2 regions of the Rummeliibacillus sp. TYF005 genome follow, and region 1 is predicted to be linked to the other one. Evidence: a T-box and tRNA genes for the amino acid it is inferred to sense, from the RefSeq annotation. Region 1 holds a T-box; the other holds one or more tRNA genes.
The links. The T-box of region 1 lies ahead of thrS (threonine--tRNA ligase). A T-box ahead of a tRNA ligase gene usually reads a tRNA of that ligase, here a tRNA-Thr.
Positions count from the first base shown of each region.

Region 2: it encodes a tRNA-Thr, which carries the amino acid that the T-box ahead of thrS (threonine--tRNA ligase) is inferred to sense. The anticodon was not compared.

Region 1 is NZ_ML122596.1:486-10,568, reverse strand. Features, by position in the region: gene polA (DNA polymerase I) at 1-1,888, shown strand, start outside; gene mutM (bifunctional DNA-formamidopyrimidine glycosylase/DNA-(apurinic or apyrimidinic site) lyase) at 1,901-2,773, shown strand; gene coaE (dephospho-CoA kinase) at 2,788-3,384, shown strand; gene CW357_RS16670 (glyceraldehyde-3-phosphate dehydrogenase) at 3,518-4,543, shown strand; gene nrdR (transcriptional regulator NrdR) at 4,750-5,229, shown strand; gene CW357_RS16660 (DnaD domain protein) at 5,254-7,071, shown strand; gene dnaI (primosomal protein DnaI) at 7,073-8,017, shown strand; T-box leader at 8,094-8,334, shown strand; gene thrS (threonine--tRNA ligase) at 8,516-10,083, shown strand, end outside.
Region 2 is NZ_ML122555.1:694-10,776, reverse strand. Features, by position in the region: gene ribE (6,7-dimethyl-8-ribityllumazine synthase) at 1-29, shown strand, start outside; gene CW357_RS09085 (hypothetical protein) at 830-1,243, shown strand; gene CW357_RS09080 (YpzG family protein) at 1,325-1,477, shown strand; gene CW357_RS09075 (hypothetical protein) at 1,550-1,936, opposite strand; gene CW357_RS09070 (ABC transporter permease) at 2,142-2,963, shown strand; gene CW357_RS09065 (ABC transporter ATP-binding protein) at 2,968-3,744, shown strand; gene CW357_RS09060 (ABC transporter substrate-binding protein) at 3,772-4,872, shown strand; gene CW357_RS09055 (TcaA NTF2-like domain-containing protein) at 4,945-5,520, opposite strand; tRNA gene CW357_RS09050 (tRNA-Thr) at 5,812-5,882, opposite strand; gene CW357_RS09045 (DUF4395 domain-containing protein) at 5,998-6,426, opposite strand; gene CW357_RS09040 (hypothetical protein) at 6,610-7,347, shown strand; gene CW357_RS09035 (hypothetical protein) at 7,523-8,044, shown strand; gene istB (IS21-like element helper ATPase IstB) at 8,352-9,119, opposite strand; gene istA (IS21 family transposase) at 9,119-10,083, opposite strand, start outside.

The DNA of each region.
Region 1 (10,083 bases):
TAATCGTGAGGCTCCAATTGAAGTTAAACTGGATGATCTAAACTATGAAGGTCCTGATGTGGAAAATCTATTTGCTTTATGGCAAGAACTTTCGTTTAAATCATTAATCGAAAAAAGTGAATACGAATCCGAAGCAAAGGAAACAGCAGAGTTGAATTTTGAAATTATCGACGATCTTACTGCTGATCAATTAACTAGTCCGATGGCGATCCATCTAGAATTAGCTGACGAACACTATCATACTTGCGATAAATTTGGTGTGGCAATTGCAAATGGTGACATAGCTTACTTTGTTCCGTTTGAAAAAGTCTTGGCGTCAGGAAATCTTAAATCTTGGCTTGAAGATGATTCAAAGAAAAAATATTTATTTGATTCGAAGGCAACTCAAGCAGCATTTTTGCGTAGTGGTATTAAGTTAAAAGGAGTAGAGTTTGATCTACTACTAGCAGCCTATATTTTAAATCCCGCAATGTCATCAGATGATGTAGCTGTTGTGGCAAAAGAATTCGGTTATAGAGATGTTCAATCGAATGACGTTGTTTATGGAAAAGGAGCTAAAAAAACAGTCCCTGAACAAATAGTTATAGCAGAACATACATGTCGAAAAGCCTCAGCTGTATGGAATCTTCAAGTAAAACTTGAAGAACAGTTAAAAACCAACGAACAATATGATCTATACCGTAATCTAGAATTGCCATTAGCTACTATTCTTAGTGAAATGGAAAGTGAGGGAGTTGCAGTTGATCGCAATCGTCTCATCGAAATGGGTGCAGAACTAACCGCTAAGCTAAAAGAGATTGAAGAGAATATATATCAAATCGCAGGAGAAAAATTTAATATCAATTCACCAAAGCAACTAGGAGTTATTTTGTTTGAAAAACTTGGTCTACCTGTTATTAAAAAGACAAAAACAGGTTATTCAACGGCTGCAGATGTGTTAGAAAAACTAGCTCCAGAGCATGAAATTATTCAACATATTTTACAATATCGTCAACTTGGCAAACTACAATCTACCTATATTGAAGGGTTGTTAAAGGTCATTCATGAAGAGGATCAAAAAATCCATACACGCTATCAACAAGCGTTAACGTCAACAGGACGTTTAAGTTCAACAGATCCTAACTTACAAAACATTCCGGTTCGTCTAGAAGAAGGGCGAAAAATTCGCCAAGCATTTGTTCCTTCTCATGAAGGTTGGAAAATGTTTGCTGCCGATTATTCTCAAATCGAATTACGTGTACTTGCACATATGTCTAACGATGAAAATTTGATCAATGCTTTTAACCATGGCATGGATATTCATATGAAAACAGCAATGGATGTTTTTCATGTTGGAGAAGAAGAAGTTACATCAAATATGAGACGTACTGCCAAAGCCGTTAACTTTGGAATAGTATATGGTATTAGTGATTATGGTTTATCACAAAATTTAAATATTACCCGTAAAGAAGCTGCTGAATTTATCGAGCGCTATTTTAAAAGCTTCCCTGGCGTCCAAAATTATATGAAAAATATCGTAGAAGAGGCAAAGAAAAAAGGCTATGTAACAACAATACTAAACCGCAGACGTTACTTGCCCGATTTAAATAGTTCAAACTTCAACTTACGTAGTTTTGCAGAACGTACTGCTATGAATACACCGATTCAAGGAAGTGCAGCAGATATTATTAAAAAAGCAATGATTGATATGGCTAAAGCTTTAAAAGAGCAAAAACTTCAAGCGAAAATGTTATTACAAGTACATGATGAATTGATCTTCGAAGCACCCGAGGAAGAAATTCCTGTACTTGAAAAATTAGTACCAGAAGTTATGGCAAATGCATTTAAATTACAAGTACCATTAAAAGCTGATTATGCATCAGGTCCAACATGGTATGAAACAAAATAAAGGAGTGATCGCATGCCAGAATTACCTGAAGTTGAGGGAGTTGTGCGTGCACTTCAACCTGTCGTGACGGGGAAAATAATCCGTCGCGTTCAGGTTTCAAATACAATTTGTACCTCTATAAAAGAAGGAAAAGCATGTATTATCAAGGGGATGGACCCTGAAATTTTTTCAGACGCAATAAAAAATATGACTATTAAAGAAGTTAAACGACGTTCTAAGTACATCTATTTCTTCTTAGAGAAAGACAATATAAACTATGTACTAGTGAATCATTTAGGGATGACAGGTGCGTGGTTTCACGTACGTTCATTAGAAGAAATAACTGAAGCAAAATTTCAAAAGCACATACATATCGTGTTTACTTTTGGAGAGAAAGAATTTCTTGTATATGCTGACATACGACGATTTGGCGAACTGCGTCTACTCCATTCAATTGAGGAGTATCCACCTCTATTAGAAATAGCACCAGAGCCTTTTTCAAAAGAAGCATTGCCTTATTTTTTAGCAAAAGCAAAATTACCAAAATATGCGAACAAGGCAGTGAAAGAAGTGATTATGGATGGGCATGTAATTGCAGGCTGCGGCAACATTTATGCAACTGAATCTTTATTTCGTATGAAAATTCATCCTGCACGAAAAGTTTCAAGAATCAGTGAAAAAAGAAAGAAAGACTTATTTTATACAATTGTGGACATTTTACAAGAAAGTATTGATGCTGGTGGGTCTAGTATTTCTGATTATCGAAACATCAATGGTGAAGCAGGTGGCATGCAGGATCGATTGAAGATGTATGGAAAGAAAACGTGTCCAATATGTCATACTAATACAAAACAATTGGTAATTTCAGGACGTAATTCAGTGTACTGTCCAAATTGTCAACATTAAGGGTGAGTGAAGAAATGATTATTGGTTTAACAGGAAGTATTGCAAGTGGTAAAAGTACAGTAGCAAAAATGTTACAAGAATTAGGTTTTCCAATTGTCGATGCCGACATTGTTGCGAGAGTTGTAGTAGAACCAGGTACAGAGACATTAGATAAAATTGTAGATGTATTTGGAAAAGATATATTACTAGATAACGGCAGTTTAAATCGTGCAAAATTAGGAGATATAATTTTCCATAATCCATCAAAAAGAAAAGAATTAAATGATATTATGCATCCAGCTATTCGTCAAGAAATGTTGCGTCAAAGGGATGAATGGATTGAAAAAGGGGAAAAACATATAATAATGGATATTCCATTACTTTTTGAAAGTCGATTACAACATTTTGTGGAGAAAATTTTAGTCGTTTCTGTTTCTGAGGAAACCCAACTAGCAAGATTGATGGAAAGAAATCACTTATTAGAGGAGGAAGCAAAAGCTAGAATAGCTTCTCAATTACCTCTTTCTGTAAAAGAAAAGGGTGCTGATGCGGTCATTTATAATAATGGAAACTTAGAAAATACCCGTGCTCAACTGTTGAAAATACTGGATTTATGGGACTGCAACTGTTAAAAAGATATAAATTTCTGAAAATATAAATTTTAAAATATAGATTAAATTATGTTTTACTTTCTAATAAATGTGCTATACTATTTGTGAATAATACAAATTAAGTATAACGTAGTGAATAGGGAGGATATTATTCATGACAGTTTCGATTGCTATTAACGGATTTGGCCGTATTGGACGTATGGTATTCCGTCAAGCGATTCTACAAGATGATTTAAATATTGTTGCGGTAAATGCAAGTTATCCAGCTGAGACATTAGCTCATTTGGTTAAATATGATACATCTCATGGTAAATTTGATGGTGAAGTAAAAGCAGAAGAGGATGCGCTAATCGTAAATGGTAAGCGTGTACAACTTGTAAATGAACGTAACCCTCAAAACTTACCTTGGAAAGAAATGGACGTAGATGTTGTTATTGAAGCAACTGGTAAGTTCAATGAACGTAGTAAAGCAGCATTACATCTTGAAGCAGGTGCAAAAAAAGTAATTTTAACAGCACCAGGAAAAAATGAAGATGTCACTATTGTAATGGGCGTTAATGATGAAAAATTAGATCTTTCTAAACATGATGTTATTTCAAATGCAAGTTGTACAACAAACTGCCTTGCACCAGTTGCAAAGGTTTTAAATGATACATTTGGTATCATCAATGGTTTAATGACAACTGTTCATTCATATACAAATGACCAAAAAAATATTGATAATCCACATAAAGACTTACGTCGTGCTCGTGCATGTGCTGAATCGATCATTCCTACTTCTACAGGTGCAGCTAAAGCGTTAACACTTGTGTTACCTGAATTACAAGGTAAATTACATGGTATGGCATTACGTGTTCCTACACCTGATGTATCATTAGTCGATTTAGTAGTAGACCTGCAACGTGATGTAACTATTGAAGAAGTAAACGAAGCATTTAAAAATGCTGCTGAAGGTCCTTTAAAAGGTATTTTAGATTTCACGATGGAACCACTTGTTTCTCGTGATTACTATACAAATCCAGCTTCAGCAACTATTGATGGTCTTACAACAATGACTATTGGTGGCAATAAAGTAAAAGTTATTGCTTGGTACGATAACGAATGGGGTTACTCTGCACGTGTTGTAGACTTAACAAAAAAAGTTGTTTCTGAATTAAAACAACAAGAAGTTAACGTTTAAATTTTTTTAAATAATACTAAAATGAATGGGCTGTTCAAAAATTCAGTGGAAACTGGATTTTTGAAACAGCCTTTTTTGATAAATATGACGGATTTCGAGTTATTTTTTATGTAAAGAGGATTTTCTACTCTTTTTTTCGATTTATACCATTATTTTTTGATATAATAGATAAACTAATATGTTTTCGAAATCAGGAGAGAAAAATTATGAAATGTCCAACTTGTCAATTTAATGGAACAAAAGTCATTGATAGTCGACCAGTCGATGATAACAAAGCAATTCGTAGACGTCGTGAATGTGAATCATGTGGGTTTCGTTTTACAACTTTCGAAAAAGTAGAAGAAATGCCTCTTATTGTGATCAAAAAAGATGGATCACGTGAAGAGTTTAGCCATGAAAAAGTACTTCGTGGCCTTATTCGAGCTTGTGAAAAGCGTCCAGTATCATTAGATATTTTAGAGGATTTAGTGTTTAATATAGAGCAAGATTTACGTCGTATTGGGAATGCTGAAGTGAAAACAGAAGATGTTGGTGAAATGGTGATGGATCGCCTTTCTAAAATAGATGAGGTGTCTTATGTTCGCTTTGCCTCTGTTTATCGTCAATTTAAGGATATCAATGTCTTTATCGATGAGCTTAGAGAATTAATCGAAAAACAATCTAAAGAACGAGAAAATGATCAATAATAGAAGTTTTGGAGGGAACCGTTGGTGAATTTATATAAAGAATTGCAACCTGTTGATCGACTATCCATTCGTGTTCCATTTCCTCTATCAAGTTATGATCGAAAGTTAATCACGCTTTTGTATCAACCGCTTATTGGAGCAGAACCCATCAGTTTATATTTTTTATTATGGGCAGAGGGCGAAAATTCCGAAGATAGTACGATGTCACATTATCATTTGATGAACGCATTGAACATGCCAATAGGTAAAATCTTCGAATCACGCATTGCGCTCGAAGCGATTGGTTTACTTCGAACATGGCGCAAAGACCAACAAGAAATGCGTTCTTTTCTCTATGATGTAATGCCGCCACTCGATGCAGCTACTTTTTTTGATGATCCACTTTTATCTATGTTCTTATATAGTAAGATTGGTGAATCAGCATATAGAAATTTGCGTCAACGCTTTGTTTCAAAAGGGCTGTCTAGTTATGGCTATCAGGAAGTATCTAGAACATTTACAGATGTTTATAGACCTGTTCAGCATAATATACCGTCTGATGAAATCCACCTTACTGGAATACAAGAAAAGCCAAAAGAATTACCGTTCAACTATGAAGAATTTGATTTTCATCTTTTAAGATCTACTCTTTCTGAACAGCTTGTACCTTCATCTGTTTTAACGGCTGAAGCGAAAGCAACGATTGCGAAATTAGCGTTTCTTTACCATTTAACACCATTTGATATGCAAAAGATCATTCTTTTAGCACTTGATGATGAAATGGGATTAAGTGATTTACGTTTAAAGAAAGAAGCTGCTGATTATTATAAATTGACAGTATCGAAAGAACCGCCAACAATGCAATCTGTTATGGAAAATGTAAAACAAAAGCAAGAATTATTCACGCAAACTCCAGTGGATGATAACGATATAAACCCGATGGAACAAGAGCTGATAAAATGGTTTGAAACTTCTTCTCCTATTGATGTATTAACAGCTGTAGCAGGAGGCAAGGAACCATTTCCAAGTGATCGCCAGTTAGTCGAAGATTTGGTGATGCAATATGGTATGCCAACGCCTGTAGTCAACGTACTTATTCACTATGTCTTTTTGCGAAATCACGGTAAATTGAATCGGAAATATATAGAAACTATTGCGTCACATTGGCGTAATACTGGTGTTAAATCAGCAAGAGAAGCCATGAAATTGGCAAGAGATTTTGAAGAACAAAAGGGAATAGATTCTAAACAAGAAGATGCTTCTATAGAAACCAAGGATTACTCGAAAGAATACAAGATATTGAAAGCAGGGGCAGGTACTTTTTATCAACTTCCACAGTTTGTAGATTCTGATTTTGCCAATGCGGAAGAGTTGAAAAAAGAGTTACTAGAAATACTAAATAATGCAGAATCCCTAGAATTGTTATCGATGCTCGTCAAAGGAAAGGCACCGTTTGAAAGAGATGTTAAAGTAGTAAATGAATTTATAAAGAAATATGATATGCCTGTTCCTGTTGTAAATGTTCTTATACATTATGCTTATTATTTAAGTAATGCGAATATAAATAGTGCATTCATACAGGCAATAGCAGCCAATTGGCAAAAAAATAATATTCAAAAAGCGGAACAAGCGCTTAATTTTGCGAAGGATTATCAAATACAGAAAAACCGTAAACAATATATGCCTAAGGGGAAACAAACTGCTAAATCACAAAATGTTCCTGATTGGTATTATGAAAATAAGTTAAAGCAGCAAAAGAAAAAAGAAGTAAAACAAATAGATCATAAGCAAACAGATTATGAAAAGAAACGTCAGGAAATTATGAAGAAGTTAGGTATGAATGAAGGAGAGGTGGATTCATAGAATGGAACCAATCAACAACAGATTAACGAAAATCATGGATTCACAGTTTCAAGCTCGTTTTGATGAAATGCAAAAAGAAATCCTCGAAGATAAAGGTGTGCAAAAATTTCTTGCTGAAAACGACCAAGTCGCAAATCGTCAAATGGTCGAAAGAGGTTTAGGAAAACTTTATGAATATGTCAATCAACAACATGATTGTAGCCAATGTGAATCTGTCGCTACTTGTAAAAATGCAATAAACGGTTTTGTTCCAAAACTAACAATCATTAGAGGGAAAATCGATGTAGAATATACACCTTGTCAGACAAAAAGAATGGAAGATGCGCGTCGTAAAGCAGCATCTATGATTTCTAGTATGCATATGCCAAAGGATGTATTAAAGGCCAAAATCAGTGACTTAGATACGAGCAATGAATCTAAAAAAGCAATCCGTACGTTTGCTGAGATGTTTATTCAAAACGTTAAAAACACTGGGAACTTACCTAGAACAGGTTATTATATATATGGCAATTTTGGGGTTGGAAAATCATTTGTTCTTGGTGCAATTGCAAATGAACTTGCTTCAATGGAGATCAAGACAGTTATGGTTTATGTACCTGATTTCTTAAGTGAGTTAAAAAGTTCAATTCAAGATCAATCTCTACAAGAAAAAGTTGAATTTGTAAAGAATGCACCTGTTCTAATGTTAGATGATTTAGGCGCAGAAAATCTATCTCCGTGGACAAGAGATGAAATCATCGGAACGATATTACAATTCCGCATGAATGAAGGATTACCAGTTTTTATCACTTCTAATTACAATTATGAACAGTTAGAAGATCATTTTGCAACAACCCAAAAAGGCGAAGTAGATGTTATGAAAGCAGCGAGAATTATGGAACGTATTAGAGCATTAACAACAGATTTTGAAATGGTCGGCGAAAATAGAAGGTTGTATCACGATTAGTTTTGCTGAAGATGACCTAAATTGGCGCTTGATTTTAAAATCATTTCAGTATATAATTTCAACCATAATCTAAATATGAAATGCTTTGATAAGGACAACAATTTTCTGCACGACTCAAAGAGAGGGAAGCCATGGCTGAAAGCTTCTTAGTAACGACACAAAATTTACCGCCTTGGAGCAGCGACAGTGAAGTATAAGTAATTGTCGACGGTTGCGGCCCGTTAGCCGAACTAGAGCTTCATCTATGCAAAAATGTATCGTAATCTTTGCTTAGAAGGAAGAAGGGTGGAACCACGAGTATAAATCTCGTCCCTTTGTGGACGGGATTTTTTTGTGTAGAATCGATGTTTTCACAGCTAAACGAGTCATTCACCTTCTCGGTTAAAAGCAAAAAGACGCTTTCAATTTGAAGGTTCCAGTGCTTGTAGTAGCTAAACGAGCGCCTTCAGCACTTATTTGTGGCCCAGGGCTCTAGAATACAAAAAAGGAGAGATTATTATGGCAGACATGATCAAATTAACATTCCCAGATGGCTCAGTGAAAGAATTTGAAAAAGGAATCACTACTGATGCTGTAGCATTATCAATTAGTCCAGGGTTACGTAAAAAAGCAATCGTCGGTAAATTTAACGACGTATTAGTTGATACAAAAACACCTCTTGAAGAAGATGGTTCAATCTCTATCATTACACCTGCTGATAAAGAAGCACTTGAAGTAATGCGTCATTCTACAGCTCATCTTTTAGCCCAAGCTGTAAAACGCTTATTCCCAGGGGTAAAACTTGGAGTAGGTCCAGTTATTGATGATGGTTTCTATTACGACATCGATTCTCCTGAACCAATTACTTCAGATGATTTCCCACGTATCGAAAAAGAAATGAAAAAAATCATTGCTGAAAACATTGAAATCGTCCGTCACGATGTCTCTCGTGCAGAAGCGAAAAAACGCTTTGAAGAAATTGATGATGAATACAAATTAGAACTTCTTGAAGCTATTCCAGAAGATGAACAAGTGTCAATCTATGAACAAGGCGATTTCTTTGACCTTTGCCGTGGGGTACACGTACCTTCAACAGGTAAAATTAAAGAATTTAAACTATTATCAATTGCAGGAGCTTATTGGAGAGGAAACTCTGATAACAAAATGCTTCAACGTATCTACGGTACAGCATTCTTTACAAAAGATGAATTAAAAGCACATCTTCAAATGCTTGAAGAAGCAAAAGAACGTGATCATCGTAAAATTGGTAAAGAACTTGAATTATTTACAACAAGCAAATTAGTTGGACAAGGTTTACCATTATGGTTGCCAAATGGTGCTACTATTCGTCGTACAATTGAACGTTATATTGTGGATAAAGAAGTATCTCTTGGTTACAAACATGTGTATACTCCAGTACTAGGTTCTAAAGAACTTTATGTAACTTCAGGTCACTGGGATCACTACCAAGATGATATGTTCCCACCAATGGAAATGGATAACGAAACTTTAGTTCTTCGCCCTATGAACTGCCCACACCATATGATGGTATATAAATCAGCAATGCGTTCATATCGTGATCTTCCATTCCGCGTGGCAGAACTTGGTACAATGCACCGTTATGAAATGAGTGGTGCAGTATCTGGACTACAACGTGTACGCGGCATGACTTTAAATGATGCTCACTTATTCGTACGTCCAGATCAAATCAAAGAAGAATTCAAAAAAGTAGTTGAACTAATCCTATCTGTTTATAAAGATTTTGACTTAAACGACTACGAATTCAGACTTTCTTATCGCGATCCTGAAGATACTGAAAAATACTTCGATGACGATGCAATGTGGGAAAAAGCACAAAGTATGTTGAAAGAAGCTATGGATGATCTTGGTTTAGACTATTATGAAGCTGAAGGTGAAGCTGCATTCTACGGTCCAAAACTAGATGTTCAAGTAAAAACAGCTATTGGTAAACAAGAAACTTTATCTACAGTACAACTTGACTTCTTATTGCCAGAACGTTTCGATTTAGGCTATGTAGGTGAAGATGGTAAACAACATCGTCCAGTTGTTATCCACCGCGGTGTAGT
Region 2 (10,083 bases), on a different contig from region 1:
TGGCTAATTTAAATCACATGTTCGATTAATATAAAAATTTTTAATTTAGTGTATAAAAGAAACGGTACGAGCTATACTATAAAAGATTTCACTTAACAAATCCTTTCATAAACAGGAGGGGTTAACCGATGGGTGAACCAAGTCCAGGTGAGCACTATAGCTCATAGTAGATTAAAGCGTTAAACATTCTCAATCTAATGAAACGGAGTGAAGTCCCGTGGATCAGGTCTGAGTAATTTAGCGATTGCAAGACTTTTTTAAACATCATGAAGGATTCGTAAATCTAACATGATTGGGAGGGAGAATTCGATGGGTGATCCGCCAAAAAAGCGATAATTACTCAGAGAGTTCATAACTCTGGGCGAGATTAAAAAGTTAATATCTCATTTCTAATGAAACGGAGAGTGAAGTCCCGTGGATCAGGTTTGAGTTTAAAGCGAAAGCTTAACGTTTTAATCGTCATAAAGGATAACATCTTTTATGATCAGGATGTTGAATGGTTAAAGAGTAAGTAGAACTTTAGTTCTTAATTCTCAATAATATTCTTCTACTGTGAGCTGCTTTAAAAAGTTAGGTCCAAGGTGAATGCTTCGTGCAGGAGTCTTAGATATATGCAAAGCTAAAATAACATTTAATCGATATGAAGGATAAAGTGAAATCAGACCCGGAATTAATTTTCCGGGTTTTTCATTTTCATTTAAAATTACTTTCGTTTTTCTATTTATAGTTATACATAATAATTTCCGACATTTACGATAAATTATTTAAAGGAAAAATTTCACTTTAGGCGAAATTTTAATAGTAATGATGTAATTGGAGGAGGTTTAGTTTGAAACGCTTTTTGGATTATGTCACTTGGGTTATTATAATAGCTTTTTCAATTTATATGGCTTTACGATTTCGTGTATATTTGGGAAAAGAAGCAGAAATTTCTTTTGATAATAAACAAATAATGATATTTAACCTAATTTTTCCGATTTTCGTAGGGATTTTATTACGATTACCTAAATTTCTTAAGGAGAAAAAAGGCAAAAAGAAATGGCGCATGGATTGGATAAAATTAATCGTTATTGCATTACCAGCTTTGTATTTTTTACTACTACCTTATTTGAGTTATTCGAGCTTCGGTGATAAGTTAGTATTTACAAATCAAATTTTAGCATTAGGTGATACTACAATTATGTTCACTATAATTGCTGGAATCGTTTTTGGATATGTACTAACGGATAGTGTGAATTTCTAATTAGGCATAAACTGAAAAGTAAGAGCCATACTAAAAAAGATTTCACTATGAAATCCAACATGATTAGGAGGGAAGAACATTATGGGGAAACCGGACCACTTAGATCCAAAGTCTCAAAAGGTTCATCAACTCTGGACTAGAATAAAACATTCAAAATCTCAAGTTAAGGGAGAAACGAAGATAACACTTCGAAACCAAATCTTGAGGAGTCAAGCGAAAGCTCGTCAATTCTAGTTTTAATCATTGTGTAGGATAAGTGCAAATCAAAAAAAGAAGTCCCAAGGCCAATAGCTTTGGGACTTCTTTTTAAATAACAACATCATTTTCTAAGTTTTTAGGTTTTGGAATAAATACTTTAGCATCTTCGCTTAAAGAATTGTAAATTTCAGGTTCTGACAATAAATCCTTTTGTAAATATACATAACATTTAAGCTCACTTAATTTACATTCATAAGCCAGATTGTTTATATGTCTAATAATAAGTTGTGTTTCTCTTGAGTATATGTTTTTATTTTTTCCATCATTTATTTGAATGATGCAGTTTAAAAAAGTTAGTGCGTCTAAAGATAATTGTGAACGTATTCTTGGCTTAGTAAATTTATCTAAGTTTTGTTCGACAATTTTTCGAGCTGATGGAAAATCATTATTTGCTATAAATTTTTCTAAATATACAATATCTCTATCTATTTTCATAAATAAACCCTCTAATCACATGATAATAGTACTTGTTTTTATTAATTATAACATTACTTATTGACTATTTGTAAAGTAAATAAAATATCTGCTTGTCTTTTTTGTGTCAGTCATTTTTTCTTTAAAATATTGTATTTATATCAATAGGCAGTCGACACACTTTGGGAGTCAAATACATATCATTTTATAGAAGAGGTGGTGAAGGATGAAAGAAGAAAAAAGAGCTCTAACCCATGATCCTGTCGAAGTTGAACAACAGGAATGGAAGAAAAGACGACTTAATGAACGATGGAAGCAGACCTTAACGATCGCTTCACCCATTTTTCTCTTAATTTTGTGGGAATTTTTATCCAGAACAAATCTTATTGATGTACGTTTCTTCCCTCCGCCAACTGATATTATATACACATTTTATAACATGTCCGTAAGTGGGGAATTATTCCATCACATAGGGGTATCACTTTATCGGATTTTTGCTGGATTTTTACTTGGTGTAATTCCTGGTATCGTGATTGGACTGTTGATGGGGTTATATTCACCAATTCGACATTTTGTATCACCAATTGTAATGGCTCTTATGCCAATTCCTACATTAGCATTGCTACCAATTATCATTATTTTATTTGGAATTGGAGATTTTTCTAAAATCGTTACAATCGCAGGAAGTGTGTTTTTCCCTGTAGTTATTAATACGACTGCTGGAGTTATCAATATAGACTCAATATATTTAGATGTAGCCAAAAATTACGGAGCAAATTCAAAAGACTTTTTCTTTAAAATCGCACTTCCAGGTTCACTACCAGTTATGATGGAAGGGATTCAAATGGGTCAGGCAATAGCTCTTTTAACAATAGTAGCTGCAGAAATGATGGGTGCAACTTCAGGAATCGGTTATTTAATCTGGACCTCTTACAAAGCATTTTTATTGAAAGAAATGTTTGTAGGGCTAATACTCATCTCGTTTTTCGGTTATTTATTCTCACTAATTCTACGATATCTGCAGAAGAAGATTCTTCCTTGGAGGTGAGGTATTGGAGAATACGAAAATATCGATTAATAACTTAACTAAAGTATTTTTTAAAAAAAATAATAGTGTTACGGCATTAGAAGATATTTCAATGGAGATTTTTGAAGGAGAGTTTGTTTGCTTAGTAGGTCCAAGCGGCTGTGGTAAAACAACTCTATTAAGAATTTTGGCGGGGTTAGAAACAACGAGTGTTGGAGATTTTGAGATTAAACTAGGCAAGGAAGATAGACCTCTTCAGTCAATGGTGTTTCAAGAAAGAGGGATTATTCCTTGGTTAACAGTTGAAGAAAACGTTGCTTTTGGTTTGAAAATGAGGCATTTACCAAAAAGTGTGATCAAAGAGAGAACAGATTACTATATTAAAAAAGTAGGCCTTGAAAAGTTTTCTAAACTATTTCCAAAAGAATTATCGGGTGGTATGAAACAACGAGTAAGCATTGCTCGTGCTTTTGCCAATGATCCAGAAATATTGCTGATGGATGAACCTTTTGCAGCACTTGATGAGCAGAATAAGTTCATCTTACAAGAGGAATTACTTTCAATATGGGAAGAAACTAAGAAAACGGTATTGTTTATCACACATAGTATTGATGAGGCGCTACTGTTAAGTGATCGTATCTTACTAATGAGTGCCCAACCTGGGAAAATTATTAAAGAAATTAAAAATGATATACCTAGACCAAGAAATATCGAAAAAATCCGTTCACATCAGCAAACAACAAAGAATTTTATAGAGATATTAAATCATTTGCACGAAGAAGTACAAAAATCTAGAAAGTAAGTTTGTTTTAAGGAAAGGGGGATTTCAATGGGGAAATGGTTGAAACGGGGGCTTGTGATACCATTGCTGTTACTAGCGATGGTCATAGCAGGATGTTCAGAAAAAAGTACAAACAAAACAGACAACGGTAAAGTCGATAATGCAGTAAGTAAAGAAAATAAATCAGGTGATCTTGCACCGTTAAAAAAGAGAACAAAAGTCGTTGTTGCTGAAGACGGAGCAGCTTCAGGTGCAGGATTTTATATTGCAAATGAAAAAGGCTATTTTGACGATTACAATATAGAAGTCGAATTTGCACAATTTGCCAATAGCGATGATATGCTGCCAGCACTAGCAGCAGGGGAAGTTGATATAGCGGGTGGCATTTCTACTGCATCATTTTTTAATGCAATTGCACAAGGGATCGATGTTAAAATAGTAGGAGATAAAGGACATAATATGCCAGGAAAATCTTATTTTACATTTGTCATCGGTAATAAGATGAAAAATGTTATTAAAGATTACCCAGACTTTAAAGGGAAGAAGATTGCTATTTCTTCAAGAAATTCAATTGATGGCTATATCTATGCTTTAATGCTAGAGCATGCTGGATTAACAGAAAAAGATGTAAAAACTGTAGTTATGTCCGATTTTGGTAGTATGCTTGGTGCATTAGAAAATGGTTCAATTGATGCTGCACTTAGTATTGAACCTCTAATAGCACAGGGTGTAAGTAAAGGAATATTAACTCGCTTTGGTGACGCAACCGATTTTGCACCAGATTCACAAATCGCTTTAGTTTTAGCATCACCTAAGTTTATGAAAGATGAAAAGGATATATCTTTACGTTTTATGCTTGCTTATCTAAAAGGTGTACGTGATTATAATGATGCTTTTACAAAGGATATAGAGAAAGCGGAGATTATCAATATAATGACGAAGTACACTGCATTAAAAGATCCTGCATTATGGGATAAAGTTTATGTAACAGGTTTAGATCCGGATGGTAAAATGCGAGAAGATGATATTCGTAACCAATATGAAATGTACAAAAAGAATGGCGCAACAGTTGGAGAGTTTGACTTTGATAAAGCCATTGATACTTCAATTACTAATCAAGCAGTAAAAATCTTAGGAAACTATCAATAAATTGAGATAGGCACCTCTACAAAATACTTGTAGATAGGTGCCTATTTTATGTCGCCATTATGATATATTTGTTTATTTTAAATCTTGAATATACATTATTTTAAAGAAACTATTTGAATCATCGCCTTCTACATAGTCATAGTAGAGCTTGTATTGACGAACACGTAAAATAGATTTGTTCTTGCCATTTTTAGTTTCTTCAATTGTTTCTTTCGTATCGACAGTAAAATCTGTATCTGAAAGACGGTTAATCTTAGAAATTTCTATTTTATTTATTTTTTGAGTAGTGCCATCTTTATGTTGCTGTTCAACTTCATTTAAAAGATGTTCATATAGTTTCGTTTCATGCATAATATATTCATTAGCTAAAGTAGTGAAGTCACCTGTTTCGATTGCATTTGAATACTCAACTGGATATTTTTCGATAAAATCAGTTATTTTTTGTTGTTCGGTATCTGTCATTTTTTGTCCAGCGATTGTAACTGTGCTATCTGTTGTTTCTGGTAAATTGGCATCGGTATTTTTTGCTGTTTCAGTAGTAAAGGCTTCGGTTTTCTTTGAATCACCTGTTTTATCTTCAGTATTTGAACATGCGAAAAGTAGAGAAGCTGTTAAACAAGTGATGCATAAAATCTTCCAGTTTTTCATATCAAGTCCTTCTTTCACAGGCTATTTTATATAATCATAACTTATTTTTGGAAAACTTGGTACTCTATAATTTCTCTGTCGAATAATTATTTAATACAAATGTTCATAAAAGTATAAATTTGACCCTTAAAATAAGGTGAGATCAAAACTCTTAGTAATTTGAGTAGGATTTCGAATATATTATTACAATAAATTGTTTAATTAAAAGGTAATAACATAATTTACCAAAAAAATCCCTTATAAAAGTTGTATTATCAACATTTATAAGGGATTTACACGTTATAAAAAATATGCCGACTAAGAGAATCGAACTCTTATCAATGGATTACGAGACCACCGTTCTACCATTAAACTAAATCGGCAACAACTGATAAGTTGTTTATCAACAACAAAATATATTGTAGCACTTTTCAGGGAAACATGCTAGGGTTTCTAAGAAAAAATTTTACCAATATATTAAAAATGAGTCAGTTGATTTTATGCATGTGATTTCTTTAGTTTATAGCGTAGTTGTTTAAGTTGGAAAAAGATAAAGCAACCAATACAGAAACCTAAAATAGCGATTCCTGAAGCCGCTGTAACCATAATTGTGAATATATAGCCTATTACAGATTTATCAAGCTCGAACCCAATAAAGCCAAACAATAAACATGTGATAGCAATGCATGAATTGAATTTTTGTTGAACTACATCTTCTGGAATATATTCTGATGGCTTTTTCTTTAAAAATAAACGAGCGAACTTCATAAATGGATTGAAATTAAATAATAGGCCAAGTAAATTTGCAACCAAAGGTATTAATAAAATTAATGGCTGTTGAAAAATCCATGTTGCAATAGTGCTTAATAAAATGATCCATTGATTGACACGTACTAAAGGTCTTGGGATAAATGCAGGTTTTTGCATATAAAAACCAACCTTTCATATAAGATTAATTAAATATTACTCCATTATCAGAAAAAACAAAAGTGTTTTTGTTGAAAAATTCAAATTTAAAAGATCTTATTTAGTATTTTGAATTTTATACTTATTATTCCAAATGTGCTTAGCATATTATAACTTCATATTCTTATAGAAATGGGGAATGTCATGAAGAAAATATTTACTTTTGTATCATTATTATTTCTTTTAATCACATCTTTAACGTTTGGCGGAAATGATGTTCATGCGAAAACGATTAAAGCACCTACGTCATTTAATACTTCATCAAGAGCATACTCGACTTCTTTAACATGGAAAAAAGTTAAAGGTGTTAATGGTTATGTAGTGTATCATAGAGCAGCGAATAATAAGTACAAGAAGATTAAAACGACTTCCAAAAATTCTTATACACATTACAATTTAAAAGCCAATGCCAAACATTATTATCGCGTAAAGAGTTATGTTAAGAAGAATGGTAAAACAACTTATAGTGCATATTCGAAAACTGTAACAATTAAAACAAAGTTTGCTACTTACCCTAATGTATACACCTTTATGGATGATGAAACTGATAGTAACAAAAGTTATGTAGTAATTGCCGTAAAAAATAAGAGTAGCAAGAGTATCTATATTCAAAATTATGGGGATTTATTTGATAGAGATTTTCTTGATTATGATAGAACATTAACACTAATAAGTTTAACGGATGACGAAAGAATTATTTATCCAAAGTCAATTACTATAAAGCCCAAAAAAGAAACGTTTATTCTATATGAAGTTAACGGTTCGCCAACATGGTATGATGATGGTACAACTTTACGATTCTATTATTACTATGAAGGGCAATTGTGGTATCAAGATGCAAATGTAACTAATAATAATGATTATATAGAGATTGACTTGTAATAATTAGCTTTTAAGGGGCCCATAGTTAGATAGTTCACAGGTAATCCCTTCTTCTGGATACCAAATATCCGCTATACAATAACGTTTAAATTCAAAATTAACCATAGCTTTGGGCTCTTTGACCCGTAAGTACAATAGTTTTGGCAGCTATTTAAGATAAAAATGAGGGGTAGAATTGAATGACTTTTTTAATTATCGATTAGATACTAGTAATCTTGAAGATAAAGAAGGAAATTTAGGAAATCGAATGCAAAGAATAATTGGGATTTGGAATAAATTAACAGTGTACTTTTTAACGAAAGGCACAAAATTAACTATTCATTATTATGACAATGATATAATATACCCCAAAAAAGGTTATCCCTCCACAGGCTATGGTGTGAAAAACATAATATTATCAGAATCTCAATGTAAGAGAATAGAGAACGAAGATAATCTTATTGAATTAACAATAAGTTTAAATGAAAGTATTAAAAATATTATTTTTAAAAGTATGGTAGAAGAGATAGATTCGGAATATGAAAATATAACGCCATTTTTTCATTTTAATATTTTGGATAAAAATGGGCTTTCTATTTTTACATCACAGGATTATGGATGTAATACATTAATGTATTTAACTATGTCGGATATTAAAGAATTATCATTAAATGAAAATGAAAAGTTATTCTTCGTAAAAATTTCAGAAAATAAATAAAAAATCTATTAATAAAAAGAAGGTACCCAAATATGAGTTCCTTCTTTTTTATTTTTTATCTCACGGGTATAAAAAGCTATTAACCTTTGCTTAGCTTTCTTTAATTAGTTTAAAGTCTCTGCATTATGTGGAAATAAATGTTTAAAATCAGACGATGCTATGATGTAATATATCTATACTAATGACTAGACAGTTCAATAAGTATGAAACGGAAAGGTGGAATAGCTTTTGTTAGAGATAGTCCCTTTTTACATATCATCATTGGAACAAGTGTAAGCGTCAAGTAGTTTTGAACACTTTCTGCTAATTAATTTTGAACACCTTCATTTTCAAACATACTTTCACGATGTTTCATTCGATAACTGTCATCATTCATATGAATAACTTCTACTCGATGAAGCAATCTGTCTAAAATTGCAGTCGAAATACCTTCATCGCCTAATAATTCACCCCATTGATCTGGGCTTTTATTTGACGTTAAAATAATCGAACTTCGCTCATAAAGATGATTAATTAGATGAAAAAACAAGTTTGCTTCTCTTTGATTCATTGCCATGTACATTAAATCATCAATAATTACTAAATCAGAAGATCTAATTCGATTAATTTGTAATTGTGATTTGCGTGTAAATTCACTTGTCTTTAATAGGTTTATTAATTCACCCATTGTCACAAACGTTACTTGAAATCCCTTTTGAATCGCTTCGATACCTAATCCAATAGCCATGTGTGTCTTACCGACACCTGGCGGTCCCAATAAGATTAAATTGAATTGCTGTTCTAGCCAATTCATCTCTTTCAATTGGTCCAATTGGCGACGGCTTATTGAAGTCTGATCTGACAAATTAAATTCCTTCATTGTTTTGAAATAGGGGAACTTAGCCCATTTCATACGTTTTTCGATACTCTTTTCCTCGCGCTTTTTCAACTCAAACTGAACCATTTCTTGAACTAATTCTCTATATGTCCAAGATTCCTGTTCGGCCTTTCGGAATAGGTTTGGTAACTCAATGGCTGTCTCAGTTAATCTTAATTGTTTAAAACAATTTTGTAGATTTTCTAGACTATCATCCATTACATCACACCTCCTAAAATCTCGGTGTAAGTACTTAATGGTCGCGTTTCAACTTGTATATTTCTAGGTTTTAATCGCTTGGATTTAGATTTTTGAATCGGTTGTTCCTTGCCATGGGTATTGCTCATGTATTTAGCTACATCACGAAAATCATTTGCGCTTATAAGATGTTCATCCATACACTTCTGTAAAGCTTCATCGATAAATGCTGCGTAATCCATTGTTGTCTTTTGTAATATGGCAAGTTGATCACGCTTATACCGCGGGTATTCTTCCATAATGTCATTTATGAAAGTAGTAGCTAATTCTGTATTTTTAAATTGACGAACTACTGTCTCTTTGTAGGCTTGAATACCTTTTGAACGATCACGCCCATGATTTCGATTTTTAATTAACTTTCCTTTTCCTAATTCCAAACGGTGTCTAGCTAAAACTTCACTATCAGAGTTTCCTTTAATCACAAGAAATTGTTGATGTCTTTCATCTGTATGGATTTCAATTGCTACCATATTCAGACCTTTAGGTCTATATGTGCCAAGTGGAACTGAGTAGCGATTGGATTTATACTTGATAGTATTGTCCTTATTTACAGTTCTTGTTATACTATATTCGTTATTACTCTCTTTTGAGAGTAGGTAGGTGACTGGCTTTAAGTGCTGCTTTTCGAGGAGAAGTACTTCTGCCGGTCTCTTTTTGGTTCCACTATGAACTTTAAAGTTACCCGTTCTTTTTAGCCAATCTAAGCACCGTTCATTCCAATTGTCTATGGTTGTAAATATTCGGCTATCTGCAAAGTTATTTTTCACATACTTTACAACGTTTTCAATTTTCCCTTTTGATTCTGGATCCGCTTTTCTACATAAATAAATTCTAAAGCCTCGTTGTTTTTTATAAGCTTGAAACTCTCCAGTTAGTATAATATCTCCAGCATTTTCACTAACGGTTATCAAATGATCTTGGTCAT